DNA from 2 places in the Saccharopolyspora sp. NPDC002376 genome. Region 1 is predicted to be linked to the other one. Evidence: riboswitches for the same ligand, from Rfam matches in the RefSeq annotation. Region 1 holds a riboswitch; the other holds the start of a gene.

Region 1 (4,812 bases):
CTGCTGTCCGCGGCCGGTTTGGGGCTCGCGCTGTCGTGCCCGGAGACGCGCTTGGAGGGGGCCGAGTCCGGGGGTCTCGGCAGCGCGCTCCGGGATCGACGGTTCCGATGGCTCGTGCTGCCGGTCGCGCCGTGGGTGTTCGTCGGGCCGACGGTCTCGTTCGGGACGTTGCCCGGCTTGGTGACCAGCGACCTGCACGGTTTCGAGATCGCCTACGCCGGGATCACCGCGCTGATCACGCCGGGCTTCGGGGCCGTCGTGCAGCCGATCGCGCGCCGGGTCGCCCAGCGCGGCGAGCGGACTCCGGCCGTCGTCGGCCTTCTGGCGCTGGCGGCCGGGCTCGGGCTGGCAGTGGTGTCCGTGACGTGGGTGCTGCCGTGGTTGGCGCTGCTGGCCTGCTTGCTGATGGGCGGCGGTTACGGGTTCTGCGTGACCTTCTGCCTGACCGTGGTCGGCCGGATCGCCGGACCAGGCGCGCTGGCCCGGCTCACCGCGGTGTTCTGGTGCATCGCCTACTTGGGCTTCTGCACGCCGTTCGTGATCAGCCTGCTCGCCCCGGTTGCCTCGGCGCAGGTGCTGCTGCTGGTGCTGGTCGGTCTCGCGCTGGTCACCTGCGCGGTGGTGTCAGCTGGCGACCAACCCGATCGAGATGGTGAGGAACGCCGCCGCGCTGACCATGTCCAGCGACTTCGCGACGCGAGGGTTCTTTAGCCGGTCGGCGATCTTCGCGGCGCCGAGCACCATCGACGCCTCCCAGATCAGGGCCAGCACCAGGAAGACGACCCCGAGCATCACCAGCTGCAGCGTGGGCTGCGCGGCCGAACCCACGAACTGCGGCAGGAACGCCAGGCTGAACAGCAGCATCTTCGGGTTGGTGAGGTTGCTGAACAGGCCGCGCAGGTAGGGGTTGGAGTTGTCGATGACCGGCCCGTTGAGCGCGCCGTCGGCGGTCTCCTGCCTGGTCAGCCACAGCCCGCGCAGGACCATCACGGCCAGGTAGACCAGGTAGGCGGCGCCGACCCACTTCAACGTGGACAGCACGGCGGGGTGGCTGGTGATCAGGGCGCCGAGCCCGGAGATCACCAGGGCCACCTGCAGGATGCTCGCGGTGTGGATCCCGGCGAGCGCGAGCAGACCGGCCCGGCGGCCGCGGTTCAGCGAGGTCCGCAGCAGCAGGAAGATGTCGACGCCGGGGGTGAGCACGACCACCACGCTCGCCACCAGGAAGGCGGGCAACGGGGTCAGGTCCACGAGCACGGTTCCTCCTTCGCGACAGCGCACAGCACTGATCACTTGATCGGGTTGGATCTGTCACCTGGTCAGGCGCAGTTCACGGACCCGATGCGCAGAGACGCTTTGGATCCGTGTCGACAGGGGAAGGATGAGCAGCTGTCAGCGTCGACGCGCTCAGTAAAATTTCCCGGCATCGACTATCTTAACGAAATATTTTCCTGGCCACGTGTGAGTTGTGCCTCGCGATGTTCTGGTATCCGGCTGACTACGGTGTGCCGTCGGCAAGATCCGCGACAGTGGGAGGCTCGACGTGGCGCGTGGCAGGACCGGAACCGCAGTGCTGCGGCTCGTGATCACCGGCGCAGTGGTGGCGCTGGCCGGAACGAACCCCGTGACGGCGAGCGCGGCGGAAGAACCGCAGGCGCGCGTGCTCGGCGGCTCCGAGACCACCACGGAGGAAGCCCCGTGGGTGGTGGCCCTGACCGACGGCTCCGGCCGCCAGTTCTGCGGCGGCGCGCTGGTGACGCCGATCAAGGTCGTCACGGCCGCGCACTGCACGGTCGAACCGCTCACCGGTGGCCAGCGCGACCCGAAGCAGCTGCGCGCGATCTCGGGCCGCCCCGACCTGACCGTCGCGGACGGCGCGGTCGCGGAGGTGGACCGGATCTGGGTGCACCCGGGTTTCCGCGGCTACACCACCGGTGACGACGTGGCGGTTCTGACGCTGCGCGAGCCGATGCCGCAGAAGCAGCTGCCGGTGGTCGACCAGGGCGACACCGAGCACTACCGGCCCGGCACGGTCGGCCGCGTCTACGGCTGGGGCAAGACCAGCGAGCAGGGCTTGCCATCGACGACTCTGCGCTCGGTGGACGTCCCGGTCACGACCGACGACGCGTGCCGCAGCGCCTACTCGAACTACGACCCGCGCAGCATGTTCTGCGCCGGAGTGCCCGAAGGTGGCCGCGATGCCTGCGCCGGGGACTCGGGTGGCCCGATCGTGGCGGACAACCGACTGATCGGGGTCGTCTCCTACGGCACCGGCTGCGGCCGCCCGAACACCCCGGGCGTCTACACCCGCCTGTCCACCTACGCGAACGAACTGGCCGCACAGTTCTGACCCACCGAACCACCGCTCGACCTCCTGCGGGTCGAGCGGTGGTTCGCGGAGTGTTGTTGGCTACTCCCGGTGCTGGTGAATGCGGGTTTTGAGACCCCGCTGTGATATCCAAGTAGGGATGACCCTGCACCCGCTCGCGACCGCCGTCCACCGCGCCTACACCGCGGACTTGGACGCCGAGGACTTCTACCGGATGCTGCGCCTGCGCGTCGACGTGTTCGTCGTCGAGCAGGAGTGCGCCTATCCGGAGTTGGACGGTCGCGACCTGGAGGACGCCACCCGGCACTTCTGGATCGACTCGGCCGACGGTTACGTGCTGGGTTACCTGCGGCTGCTCGAGGATCCCGACGGTGTCTTCCGGATCGGCCGGGTGTGCACCGCCAAGTCCGCGCGCGGGTTGGGGTTGGGCCGCAAGCTGATGCGCGCCGCCGTCGCCGAGGTGCAGAACGCGCCCGCGGTGCTCGCCGCCCAGGTCAACGCGAAGGACTTCTACCGCTCCTTCGGCTTCGTCGAAGACGGGGACGAGTACCTCGAAGACGGCATTCCGCACGTCGACATGCGCCGCGAGCCGCGCCGCCGCTCCTGACGGACGCACCCGTTTCTGCTCGTGAGCGTTTTGCGGTGCTGTGACACCGCGAAGTGCGCACGACCCACGGGCAGTGGCGCACGTCTCGCGGAGGCCGCGGAAGGTTGGTCCGCCGTCGCGGTTCTGCGACGATGCTCCATGATCCGAATGCAAGGGGTGCGGCAGGAAGCCGGTGTGAATCCGGCGCGGTCGGCGCCACTGTGACCGGGGAGCGGCCCTCCCCCGAGAGCCACCGGGGAGACCTGGGAAGGCCGGAGGGGCGCGGTGATCCGGGAGTCAGGACACTGCGATCCCTTGTTCCCGCCACCGGGGCGTCCGCACCCCGAGGAAGGAACACCGGCATGTCCGCTGCTCCGCGCTTCCCCTTCTCGGCCGTCGTCGGCCACGACGATCTCCAGCTGGCGTTGCTGCTCAACGCCGTGCACCCGCGCATCGGCGGAGTGCTGGTTCGCGGCGAGAAGGGCACGGCGAAATCCACCGTGGTGCGCGCGCTCGCGTCGCTGCTGCCGTCGCTGGACGTGGTCGCCGACTGCCGCTTCAGGTGCGCTCCGAGCGACCCCGACCCGCAGTGCCCGGACGGGCCGCACGACTCGACCGCGGTGCAGCGCCCGGCGCAGCTCGTCGAGCTTCCGGTCGGCGCCACCGAAGACCGCCTGATCGGTTCGCTCGACCTGGAGCGCGCGCTGACCGAGGGCGTCCGCGCCTTTCAGCCAGGTCTGCTCGCCGCCGCGCACCGCGGCGTGCTGTACGTCGACGAAGTGAACCTGCTGCACGACCACCTGGTCGACCTGCTGCTGGACGCCGCCGCGATGGGGCGCGCGCACGTCGAGCGGGAAGGTGTCTCGGTTTCGCACGCGGCGTCGTTCTTGCTGGTGGGGACCATGAATCCGGAGGAGGGTGAGCTGCGGCCGCAGCTGCTCGACCGGTTCGGGCTCACCGTGCAGGTCGCGGCGTCGCGGGAGGTCGCGACCCGCACCGAGGTGGTGCGCCGACGACTGGCCTTCGAAGCCGATCCGGCCGGGTTCGCCGCGAAGTGGGCCGATGCCGACGCATCCCTGGCCTCGCGCATCCGCGTTGCGCGGGACCGGGTTGAGCACGTGACACTGCCGGACTCCGAACTTCGCCGAATCTCCGCGCTGTGCGCTTCTTTTGACGTCGACGGGATGCGCGCTGACCTCGTCCTGGCGCGCACCGCGATCGCGCACGCGGCCTGGCGCGGAGCCGACGAAGTTGCTGAGGCTGATGTCGAAGCAGCGGCCCGGCTCGCGTTGCCGCACCGGCGTCGCCGGGACCCGTTCGACGAGCCGGGCATGGCCGAAGACCAGCTGGAACAAGCACTTGCCGAGGCGGCGGAGCACGCCGAGGACGACGAGCCGCCGGAGGGGCCGGACGGCCCCGGAGGCGGTGGTCAGACGCCGGACGAGCCGACGGAGCCGTCAGGCGGAGGCGGCGCGGAGCGCAGCGACGACAAGGAGCGGAGCGACGGGCGGGCGCCGGCGGACAAGGCGCCAGCGGCGCCGACGCCGGCGTTCCGGGCGCGGCTGCTGGAGGTGCCGGGGCTCGGCGACGGGGCGCCGGGACGGCGCTCGCGGTCGCGGTCGCGGAGCGGCCGGACGACACAGTCGTCTACTGTGGAGGGACATGGTGTGCACGTGGCGGCGACCTTGGCCGCTGCGGCGCCGCACCAGGTTGCTCGCGGCCGCAGCGGTCCGGGATTGGTGCTGCGGTCCGATGACCTGCGGCGCGGTATCCGGGAAGGGCGCGAGGGGAACCTGGTGCTGTTCGCGGTCGACGCGTCCGGGTCGATGGCTGCCCGGGAACGGATGTCCGCGGTCAGCGGCGCGGTGTTGTCGCTGCTCAGGGATGCCTACCAGCG
Region 2 (4,812 bases), on a different contig from region 1:
GCGTCCAGCGCCCGCGCGGCACTTCTTTTGCGGAATGCGTCATCCTCCAGTGTTGCCGCTGCTACTCCGTAAGCCTACGCTTACGGTTCGTGGGCACTTACCGAATCTCGGATGCCGCGTGGAACGCGTTCGGGGATCCGAGTCGGCGCGCGATCATCGAGTGCCTGGCCGAGCGGCCGCAGTCGGTCCGCGAACTCGCCGATGGGCTGCCGATCAGCCGACCAGCGGTCTCCCAGCACCTCAAGGCACTCAAAGGCGCAGGGCTGGTCACCGACCGCCCCGCCGGCACAAAGCGCATCTACCAACTCAACCCGGCAGCCGTGGGCGCGTTGCGCGATCAGCTCGACACCTTCTGGAGCCGTGCGCTGGCCGCCTACGAGGACGCCGTCGAACAACCCGAAGGAGATTGAGCAATGACTCGGTCAACGAGCACGGTGGTCCGCAAGGAGGTCGTCGTGAACGCCCCGATCGAACGAGCCTTCACCGTTTTCACCGAGCGATTCGGCGACTTCAAGCCACCCGAGCACAACCTGCTGCAGGCCGAGATCGCCGAGACGGTGTTCGAACCCCACGTCGGCGGCCACATCTTCGACCGGGGGGCCGACGGCAGCGAGTGCCGCTGGGCCCGAATACTCACCTACGAGCCCCCGCATCGCGTCGTCTTCAGCTGGGACATCAACCCCCGATGGCAGATCGAATCCGACCAGGAGCACACGAGCGAGGTCGAGGTCCGCTTCATCGCCGAAGCCGCGCAGCGCACGCGTGTGGAACTCGAACACCGCGAGCTCGATCGCCACGGACCTGGCTGGCAAGCCGTCAGCGATGGTGTGGGAGGCGAGGGCGGCTGGCCGGTGTACCTCGCCCGCTACGCCCAGCTGTTGGCCGGGGACCGCTGATGGCGGCATCGGGCACTATCAGCGACGCGATGCCACCACCTCGGGAACCTCTGCAACGCAAGAGCGATGCGCTCGAACTGCTGCGCTCGGAAACCACCGCGTGGTTGGCCACGGGCGATTCCGACGGCCCGCACCTCGTCCCGCTCCTGTTCCACCACAACGGCGAGGTGCTCACCTTCGCGACCTTCGCGAACAGCCGCACGGTGACCAACGTGGCCGCCACCGCCCGAGCACGGGCAGCCATCGGCCATCACTACGACGTGGTCATGGTCGACGGCACGATGAAGATCATCGAGCCCGACGCGATTGATCCGACCATCGCCGACCCGTTCTCCTCACTGCTGCGCGGCGGTCCTGACCCGCGGCGCACACCCGGATTCGTCTACCTCCAGCTCACCCCAACTCGGTTGCAAGCATGGCGCTCCTTCGCCGAGCTCGACGGCAGGACCCTGATGCAGTCCGGCCAGTGGCTGGTCTGACCACGAGGCGATCCGCTTGCAGACACAGTTACCGGAACGACGGAGAAGCGAAGGCTCGCTCCGGGCCGTCGAACACCCGGCAGTCGACAAGCAGATCGGGATTCCCCTGTAGCGGGAACTACCGGCGCGATTCGGGGGCCAGGTCGGCGACCGGGCCGATGACGATGACCGCGGGCGGCTTGATGTCGGCTTCGCGGATCGCCTCGGCGACCTCGCCCAGCGTCGTGCGGAGCGTCTTCTGGTTGCGCGTGGTGCCTTCTTGGACCACGGCGACCGCGGACTTCGGGTTGCGACCGTGCTCCATCAGAACCGCCGCGAACTCCGCGATCCGCTTGACGCCCATCATCAGCACGATGGTTCCGCGCAGCCGTCCCAGCGCCGGCCAGTCCACAAGGGACTGTTCGTCGTGCGGTCCGACGTGCCCGGACACGACCACGACCTCGTGCGCGACACCGCGATGCGTCACCGGCACGTCCGCCGCGGACGGAGCCGCGAAAGCACTGGTGATCCCGGGAACGGCCGTCACCGCGACACCGGCCTCGGCGCACGCCAGCAACTCCTCGAACCCGCGCCCGAACAGGTACGGGTCGCCGCCCTTGAGCCGCACCACGAACTTCCCGGCCTTGGCGTGCTCGATCAGCAGCGAGTTGATGACTTCCTGGTTCGCCGCCCGTCCGTACGGAATCTTCGAAGCGTCGACCACTTCCACGTGCGGACCGAGCTCTTCGAGCAGTTCGCGCGGCGCCAACCGGTCGGTGATCACCACGTCCGCGCGCCCCAGCAGCTGACGCCCGCGCACCGTGATCAAGTCCGGATCGCCCGGCCCGCCACCCACCAGGGCCACACCCGGCGCCGGGGGCTCGGACTTCTCGTCGACCACGCCGGTCCGCAACGCCTCGACGAGCGCGTCACGAACGGCGGCCGAACGCCGGTGCTCGCCACCCGACAGCACGCCAAGCAGCAGCCCGCCGTGCTGCGCCACCGCTGGGGTGACGGCGGTTCCCTGCGAGGCGTCGTCGGCGCGCACGCAGAAGATGCGGTTCTGCTCGGCCTCAGCCGCGACCGCCGCGTTCACCTCGCTGCCGGTCGCACACGCCACGACGTACCAAGCGCCATCGAGGTCGCCGGCCGCGTAAGGGCGCTGGTGCCAGGTCAGCTCGCCCGCTTCGGCCATCGCTTCAACGGCCGGAGTCGCTTCCGGCGCGATGACCTCGACCCGTGCACCGGCGTTGATCAGGCGCGGAACCCGGCGCTGCGCGACGGTGCCCGCGCCGACGACGACCACCCGCTTTCCGGTGAGGTCCAGGCCGGCGAAGTAGTGGTGCTCAAGGTGCTTGGTCATGTCCGTAGTCCAGTCGTGCTCGCCCGGCGACGTCGCCGGGGACTCGTGCTCAAGGGGCTGTTGGCCACTTCGTCGTGGCTCACGATCACCGGTCTGGCCGCTCGGCGCCACCCCGACCAGCCCGTGGACGCCGGTCACGCGCGCTCCGCCCGATCGCGATGGGAGGCGAGGCTCCACCAGAGCGCGGCGCCGCCCCATACTGCCATGAAAACGGCCAGGGTCAGATAGCCGAGCAGTTCGAAGTGGTCGCTGATCGCCGCGATCGGCGTGGTGTTCGGCACGCCGAACTCATCGAGCACACCGGCGAGCACGACCAGCGCGACGACCGCCGCCAGCACCACGGTCAGCGCGGTGGTGGTCACGTTCACCCACAGCCGCCGCAGCGGCTGGGCCAGCGACCAGGCGTAGGCGCGGGACATCAGCATGCCGTCCACGCTGTCCACAGTGCACATGCCCGCGGCGAACAGCAGCGGCAGGCTCAGCACGGCGATCGGCGACAGCTGTCCCGGCGTGACCATGGCCAGCACGGTGATCTCGGTGGCGGTCTGCATGCCGAGACCGAACAGCAGCCCGATGCCGAACAAGTGCCAGGAGCGGGCGACGTTGCGCATCCGTCCGCGCAGCAGCCGCGCGAGCAACCCGCGACGGCCGAGCACCATCTCGACCTCGGTCTCATCGATGTCACCGCGCCGTGCCCGGCGCAGCAGGCGCACCGCGTCGCGCAGGACCAGCGCGTTGAGCACGGCCAGGGTGGTCAGCACCGCGATCACGACCAGGTCCACGACCGTCGAGACCTGCACTCCGGCCTGCTCCGCCCACCCCTGCGCGGCGGGCCCGGCGACGAACGCGACGGCGAACGCGAGGAAGAGCACGACGCTGGCGTGTCCGAGGGCGAACCACATGCCGGTCGAAACCGGACGTCGTCCGCGTTGCATCAGCAGTCTCGTGGCGTCGTCGATCACCGCGACGTGGTCGGCGTCGAAGCCGTGGCGCAGGCCGAGCAGGTACGCCGTGGTGCCCGCTGCGGCAAGCCCGCCCGCCATGCCGAAGTTGTCCTGGTGCAGCAGGTAGGCACCCCAGCCCACCAGGTGCAACGCCCCGACCGCGGCCAGCACGATCGTCGCTTTGCGCCGCTCCTCCGCGCCCCAACCGGCGCGCAGCTGTTCCGTTCCGGATTCCCCAACCATGGGTTCTCCGACCTCCTGGGTTTCCCGCCCGAGGGGCTCGGTGTCCGCGCGCCGCGGTGCGACGCGGGGCCGGCGCGCAGTCTCCTGACTCCCGGATCGACGCGGCACCCCGGCCTTCCAGCTGCGTGGCAGCCGTGGCCTCGGGTGGGGGCCGCTCCCCGGTCACAGTGGCGGGACCGTCCCGGATTCGCACCGGGTTCCTGCACTGTCGGCGGCGAGATCCTTCCGCGATCACCGGCCCCGGGTCAAACCCCGGTGACCGCGATCACCTGAATCACAGTTTCAATTGAAACTGTGATCACCCGTGCCTGGCATTTACAGTTTCAATTGAAACTGTGGTCTGCGGAGCCGGCGGAGCCTCACCGGAAGCCCGCCCACGACTACTCCGAACGGATGAACATCGGCCTTTCGCCGGTCGGGCACCGCGCGCATGCTGGGGGTTACGGCGACCTGAAACGGCCTGCGCCAGCGGGCTGACGGGGACCAGGAGGCCACCATGAACGAGACGCACACGATCACGTTGAACCTGCAGGTCGTGGAGGCGGGATCGAAGACCACCGCCGACGTCGGGTTCACCACCCCGGCCGGTCAGGCGCTGCACGGCCATGGAACCGCGCGACGCCACCCGGACGACCAGGAGGTACCGCAGATCGGCGACGAGATCGCGATCGCCCGCGCCCTGTTCGAACTGGCGCACAAACTGCTGGACAACGCGGCCAAGGACATCGGAGAACGCCTCCACCGCCGCGTGCACCTACCCGCCTGACCACAACGGCGATTTCGCGCGAGACCCCTTCGCGGAAGGCAGATTTCGCGCGAGATCGCCGGTTCACGAGTGCACCTCGAGGGCTTCGCCGACCGCCTTCGCAGCGAGGTCCGCGACGTCTTCGCCCAGCCCCTGACGGACC

The links. A riboswitch is a leader RNA that binds a small molecule or an ion and turns the genes downstream of it on or off. The one in region 1 is predicted to bind cobalamin.
Region 2: another riboswitch for cobalamin. It lies ahead of ACWCO2_RS34540 (HoxN/HupN/NixA family nickel/cobalt transporter); the one in region 1 lies ahead of ACWCO2_RS05250 (putative cobaltochelatase).

What each region holds. Positions count from the first base shown of each region.
Region 1 is NZ_JBSFBZ010000004.1:213,084-217,895, forward strand. It holds gene ACWCO2_RS05230 (MFS transporter) at 1-711, shown strand, start outside; gene ACWCO2_RS05235 (LysE family translocator) at 625-1,257, opposite strand; gene ACWCO2_RS05240 (S1 family peptidase) at 1,544-2,350, shown strand; gene ACWCO2_RS05245 (GNAT family N-acetyltransferase) at 2,469-2,936, shown strand; cobalamin riboswitch at 3,058-3,236, shown strand; gene ACWCO2_RS05250 (putative cobaltochelatase) at 3,278-4,812, shown strand, end outside.
Region 2 is NZ_JBSFBZ010000087.1:13,303-18,114, reverse strand. It holds gene ACWCO2_RS34560 (ArsR/SmtB family transcription factor) at 90-410, shown strand; gene ACWCO2_RS34555 (SRPBCC family protein) at 414-896, shown strand; gene ACWCO2_RS34550 (pyridoxamine 5'-phosphate oxidase family protein) at 896-1,375, shown strand; gene cobA (uroporphyrinogen-III C-methyltransferase) at 1,494-2,717, opposite strand; gene ACWCO2_RS34540 (HoxN/HupN/NixA family nickel/cobalt transporter) at 2,852-3,904, opposite strand; cobalamin riboswitch at 3,982-4,107, opposite strand; gene ACWCO2_RS34535 (DUF1876 domain-containing protein) at 4,401-4,670, shown strand.